One region of the Marinomonas profundi genome, then DNA from elsewhere that is predicted to be linked to it. Evidence: predicted binding sites of a transcription regulator. Region 1 holds the regulator's gene; the other holds the start of a gene.
The links. The regulator sigma-54, encoded in region 1, starts transcription at its own class of promoters, with help from an activator protein. The targets are predictions, from matches to a motif close to TGGCACNNNNNTTGCTNT.

Region 2: the regulator sigma-54 is predicted to act here: its motif matches at 1,296-1,313, upstream of J8N69_RS00395 (ANTAR domain-containing response regulator).

What each region holds. Positions count from the first base shown of each region.
Region 1 covers NZ_CP073013.1:3,007,165-3,010,395, reverse strand. Annotated here, with positions in the region: gene lptA (lipopolysaccharide transport periplasmic protein LptA) at 1-419, shown strand, start outside; gene lptB (LPS export ABC transporter ATP-binding protein) at 420-1,145, shown strand; gene J8N69_RS13980 (RNA polymerase factor sigma-54) at 1,221-2,711, shown strand; gene ptsN (PTS IIA-like nitrogen regulatory protein PtsN) at 2,729-3,178, shown strand; gene J8N69_RS13970 (HPr family phosphocarrier protein) at 3,188-3,231, shown strand, end outside.
Region 2 covers NZ_CP073013.1:83,632-86,862, forward strand. Annotated here, with positions in the region: gene J8N69_RS00390 (CmpA/NrtA family ABC transporter substrate-binding protein) at 1-653, opposite strand, end outside; gene J8N69_RS00395 (ANTAR domain-containing response regulator) at 650-1,255, opposite strand; gene J8N69_RS00400 (response regulator transcription factor) at 1,510-2,145, opposite strand; gene J8N69_RS00405 (HlyD family type I secretion periplasmic adaptor subunit) at 2,251-3,231, opposite strand, start outside.

The DNA of each region.
Region 1 (3,231 bases):
TCGAAATTCAGGCAAATGAAGCGTCTTTTAATCAAAACACTGGGGAAGCCATTTACCAGGGCAACGTTCTTGTTAAACAAGGCTCCATTGAAATCCAAGCCCAATACCTGAAAGTATCAACGGACCCAAAAACTCGACGATTTAATCAGCTAGAAGCAAGCGGCGAACCGGCCAAGTTCAGTCAACAAATCGACTGGAACGGCAACATTGTTATTAGTAAAGGCAATAACCTTCACTATTCAACCAGTGAATCGAAGCTTGAAATCATCGGCGACGGTTATTTAAGCCGCATGCAAAACTCTATTTCTGCCGACTACATTCTATACATGATCAACGACGGCACTTTTAGCGCAGAAAAGCAGGGCTCAGGAAGGGTCTTCATGACACTACAACCAGAAGCACCTGAGGCAAATCAGTAAATGGCGTTATTAGAAGCAATAAACCTCGCGAAGAGCTACAAAAAGAGAGCCGTTGTCAAAGACGTGTCCATCGCCGTTGAATCAGGCCAAGCGGTTGGCCTGCTTGGGCCAAATGGCGCCGGAAAAACAACATGCTTTTATATGATAGTTGGCATGGTTGCTAATGACGCGGGCGGCATTTTTATTGATGGTCACGACATTACAAAAGATGCCATGCACACTCGAGCTCAAAAAGGCATTGGCTACCTTCCGCAAGAGGCGTCTATTTTTCGTAAAATGTCGGTTGAAGATAATATTACCGCCATACTAGAGACACGCAAAGAGCTCAAAAAAAGCCAACAAAAAGAGCGACTTGAAGAACTACTGGAAGAGTTTCACATCACTCACATTCGTAGCAATCTGGGCATGGCACTGTCGGGTGGAGAAAGACGTCGTGTAGAAATCGCCCGTGCCGTTGCGATGAACCCCAAATTCATCTTACTTGACGAACCCTTCGCCGGGGTCGATCCCATCTCCGTTGGAGACATAAAACTCATTATCAAACACCTCCAAGAAAGCGGCATCGGCGTCTTAATAACCGATCACAATGTCAGAGAAACACTAGACATATGCGATAAAGCTTATATTGTTGGCAACGGTTATATCATAGCCTCTGGCAACGCCAACGAGGTCATTAACAACGAGCAAGTAAAAAAGGTCTATTTAGGCGACGACTTCCGCCTGTAACCCCTTATCATTGCTGTAGAAAGGGAGTAGTATGCACAACTCGTTCCAATTCACTCAAATAAAAAGAGTTGCTCTATGAAGCAGTCTTTACAGTTAAAGCTGGGTCAACAGCTGACTATGACCCCTCAGTTGCAACAAGCGATTCGTTTGCTGCAACTTTCTACGTTGGATTTAAAGCAAGAAATTCACGAGTTCCTTGAGTCTAACCCACTCCTTGAGCTAGATGACGATGAGCCGCTCCACACAGATATCCCTGCCAGCATTGAATCAAAAAGTGCCACCGACCCTTTGGCCGACAACGCTTCTGGCGAAAACAGCAACGAAGAAGCCGGGGTAGAATCTGAATGGACAGAAAACATCCCAGAAGAACTATCGATTGACAGTAACTGGGACGACACCTATCAAAGCTCCGCCGCGGTCAGTGATCACAACAATAGCTATGAAGGGGAAAGCGACTTTGAAAGCCGCAACGCGCCCGCCGAAAGCATTCAAGATCATTTAATCTGGCAACTCAATCTCACCCATATGTCAGACAGAGACATAGAAATAGCCTACGCCATCATTGAATGCGTTCAGCCCGATGGCTACTTAAGCATCTCCCCCGATGACATTTGGGAATCGTTGGGTACTGAGCTAGAAGATTTGGATATAGAAGAAGTCATTGCCGTCCAACACAGGTTACAGCGCTTTGACCCTGTGGGTGTTTGCTCAATCGACCTGCGCGATTGCTTACTGGTTCAATTAGAAGCTTTTCGAACCCACCCGCTCTATAAAAGCACCCACAACCTGATCAATCATTATCTGCCACTGTTAGGCAATCGTGACTTTGTTCAACTTAGCCGTAAAACCAAACTAAAAGAGGAAGCACTAAAAGAAGTTGTCAGCTTAATACAACAATTGAACCCTCGCCCTGGCTCACTGATTGATGTCGATGACACCGACTATGTTATTCCTGACGTTTCAGTGAAAAAACACCAAGGAGTCTGGCAAGTAGAGCTCAATAACGAAGCATTGCCTCCGGTTAAAATAAATGAAACCTATTCAGCCATGGTCAGTACGGTCGCAACAGCGGAAGACGCAAGCTACATAAAAACATCACTCCAAGAAGCCAAATGGTTCATGAAAAGCTTACAAAGCCGTAATGAAACCCTATTAAAAGTGGCCAGCTGTATTGTTAATCGACAAATTGAATTTTTCGAATTAGGCGAAGAAGCCATGAAACCCATGGTGTTGCATGATGTCGCCGAAGAAGTCGGCATGCACGAGTCAACTATTTCTCGCGTGACGACACAAAAATACATGCATACGCCAAAAGGCATTTTTGAGCTCAAATACTTTTTTTCTAGTCATGTTAATACCGCCTCTGGAGGAGAGTGTTCTTCTACTGCGATACGGGCTATGATTAAGAAACTAGTGGCTGAAGAGCCAGCAAAAAAACCTTTAAGTGATAATAAATTAGCGGCTATTTTGGCCGATCAAGGCATACAGGTCGCTAGACGAACTGTCGCCAAATATCGTGAGGCGATGAACATCCCTCCTTCCAATGAACGAAAACGACTGGTCTAAACGGAAAGCATTTTATCATGTCCTTGAAAACATTATTAAAAGCAGATCTTGTTCTCGCAAAACAAGAAATCGTTAGTAAAAAACGTGTTCTAGAAAGTATTGCCGAAACCGCCGCCAATCGACTGCATTGCAACAATGAAGAGATTTATGATGCACTACTCGGTCGAGAAAAACTGGGCAGCACCGGCATAGGCAATGGCATCGCCATTCCACACTGCCGCCTAGAGTCCGCCAACCATACCGCCATCGTAGTGATGTCGCTGCAAAGCCCAATTGACTTTGACTCAATTGACAAACGCGCCGTTGACCTTATTTTTGCTTTAATTGTGCCACCTAATGAATGCGATCAACATCTTGCCAGCCTAGCGCAAATTGCCGAATTGGCGCAGTCAGCGGAAGCATTAGAAAAGCTACGCAGCGCCCAAAGCAACCAAGAATTATTCGATATTTTTGAATCCTTAATATAGGAAAAGCGTATGCAGGAAGAGTCGATCACCATTATCAATAAACTGGGCCTACA
Region 2 (3,231 bases), 720 kb from region 1:
TCATAGCCGGTTACCAACATATGACCAACCCCCTGCTCAACAGCCAAACTGTTCCAAGGTTCGCCCACACAATAACCGTCAATGTCACCTTGTTTTAGGCTATCAAGCATCTTCACCGGAGGCACAACAATAATTTGAACGTCTTTATCTGAGTCAATCCCAGCTCGGCTAAGCCAGTCGCGTAACTGATAATTATGCGAAGAATAAGGGTACACAATCGCAAAACGCAGCGGCGCAGCCTTCGCACCTCGGTGATCTATAAGTCGCCTTAATGCGACGCCGGTACGAATATCCACCGACGCTTCGGCAAAGTCTTGCAACTGTTCATAAAGCACATTAGCCACAGTGATACCATTGCCGTTATGGCTCACCGTAAAGCTGGTTTGCATGGCGGTTTTGATCGTACCAATGCCCAAACTGGCGGCAATCGGCATAGAGGCCAACATATGCGCGCCATCGAGCAGGTTGAACGCCACTTTATCGCGGATACTGGCCCAGGAGGCTTCTTTCGACAACGCCACCGCCACGCCCTCTTGGGTAAAAAAGCCCTTTTCCTGGGCAATCACAAAGGGCGCACAATCAATTAACGGGATAAAACCAATACGCACTGGCTCAGCACTCTGCATGATATTACTTGTTTCCACTAAGCTCATTTTGAACCTCCCATCAAATCCATCACCGCAATCACATTTCGCGCCACATCCGTCATACGCTGACTGCGATCCATCGCTAGCTTTCTCAATGCTTGATAGGCAGCGGGCTCATCACATTTTTGATGTTTCATTATTAGTCCTTTCGCTTTGTCTATCAGCTTACGATCCTCAAGCTGAGTTTTTACCGATTCCAGTTCAGACCTTAATGCTTGGAATTCTCGAAATCGTGCAATGGCAACTTGCAGCAATGCCTTCACACTCGCGCTGTTGACACCGTCAACAACATACGCACTGACACCCGCTCGAATGGCGGCCTCTACGTGTCGAGAGTCGTCTTCTTCGGCGAACATCACAATGGGACGCGGGTTGTCTTGAGTAAGGCGGGACATATTTTCCAACATATCTCTGTCAGGGGATTCAATATCAATAATCACCATATCCGGTTGGGACTCATTCACCGCTTCTGTCAAATTTTTAGCATTTTCCAGTCGTCTAATAACACGATAACCGTTATCTAGCATCGCCTGCTCGACAATAGCGGCTCGCGCGGGCTCATTATCAACAAGCATTACGGTCAACTCTTTTGCTGGGGGCGCTGGCATGGTGCATTCTCTTAAAAAAACAATAAACGACCTTTAAGCAGATGCAATATGTGCGCCATTTTGACAATCGAAGAAATGACAAAAAGAGACTAAAAAAGCCTATTTAGGGCTTTAAAGACAAATAAAATAGGGATTTAAGAAGAGAAAGCACGATGGTGTGCAAAAAAAGTGCAGATTAAAAGTCTCAAGAACCAAATCAATGCACACAATATGTGTTAAATACCGTGTTTTAATAAACCATGGCGTTTTATAGATTAAAGCGCCGTGTCATATCGCTTTGCCAACAAAGCAAGTGACAACCTATCTTTCGTATCTGTCTTTTTGAAAATAGACGTCAGATGGGCTTTTACCGTGCGTTCGGTAATATTCATCGCTGACGCAATGTGCTTATTAGACAAACCTTTAGCCACATATTGCGCGACATCCCATTCACGTTCCGACAAGCTTCGAAGGCTACCGTCAGCAGAAGATGAAACACCTGCCGACTGCATAATTAACTGCTGGATAAACGCTTTCCCGCCCCAAATTTCACCCGAATCAATCACGGACAAAACCAAAGACAACTGCTCTTTACCAATATAAGGAGCACATTGCCCGTTCACCCCAACAGAAAAAAGCCTCAGCGCCGCAGATTGACTAGATTGGTTGGGAAATACGATAAGTTTTTGTTGAGGAAAAGCCAATCGCAAGGCGACAACCTCTTCAACTTGCTTCGAAAAGTTTTGATCGTCTAAATAAACAAAACAATAACGAAAGTCTGCCGACGCCATTGATAGCGCATCCTGTGTATCAGCCAACGTCTCAACACGAGCCAATACAACACTAGAACTGACGATTTGTTTCCAATGCTTCCATACATCTTCGTTTGTATTCCAACACAAAATGTTCAAAATGAATCTCGTCCCTTTAAGTGCGATTTGACTATTTTAACCAGCAAATACAAATGAAATGTTAACATTTGTTATTTTCTATCGAGCCACTAGATTTTTTTGTAATTAACGCTCACGAAGCGCGTTTTGCTTCGCCTTTAAAACCGGCTTTAACAGATAATCCAACAAGGTTTTCTTACCAGTAATAATGTCTACTGTTGCTTGCATACCCGGAATAATCGGCAAAGGCGCCTGCTCTGTGCCTAAATAATTTTTGTCTGTTTTCACCCTAACCAAATAAAAGCTGTTGCCTTCCTCATCTAAGATGGTATCAGCACTGATATTTTCCACCTTGCCATGCAGGCCACCAAAAATAGCGAAGTCATACGCAGAAAGTTTTACCACGGCATTAAAATTGGGCTGTATAAAACCAATATTCTCAGGACGTACCCTTGCCTCAATCAATAAAGAATCTTCTATTGGCACTATTTCCATCAGATTCATGCCCGGTTTTATCACGCCACCTACCGTGTTAATTTGCAGTTGTTTGACAATCCCTTTTACTGGCGAACGCACCTGTGTTCTTGAGACTTTATCTTCAAGTGACACGCTCGCTTCTCTTAGTTGGTCTAGTTTACTGCGCACCCCGGTTAAATCTTCTTGGGCCTCCGCTCGGAACGTCGCAGCACTTTCTTTGAGCTTACTTTGCGCTTCTTTTAATGCCGACAACGCTCTAGGAGCGGCCAATTGCGCTGCTTCTAAATCCCCTTGCAATTGATTCACTTCTCGCTCCAATTGCAACAGCTCAACCCTTGAAACCGCCCCCTGTTCAAACGCTGGACGCGTTAACGCCAGTTCCTCTTTAGAAAAAGCAAAGCTCTGCTTTAAATTCTCTAACTTGGCTTGTAACTCGACAATCTCTTGTTTCTTCTGTTCTATTTGTTGTTGAAAGCCAACTTGACTCGCCTGCAAAGAGGTTAGGCGATTGTTGTATAAATCCAATTCTCGGTTCACCACCAATGGGGCTTGTTTTATCAAATCAACATCAAAATTAGGAGAAATACCTTCAGACTCAGCTTGTAAACGAATCGCACGAACCTGTAGGTT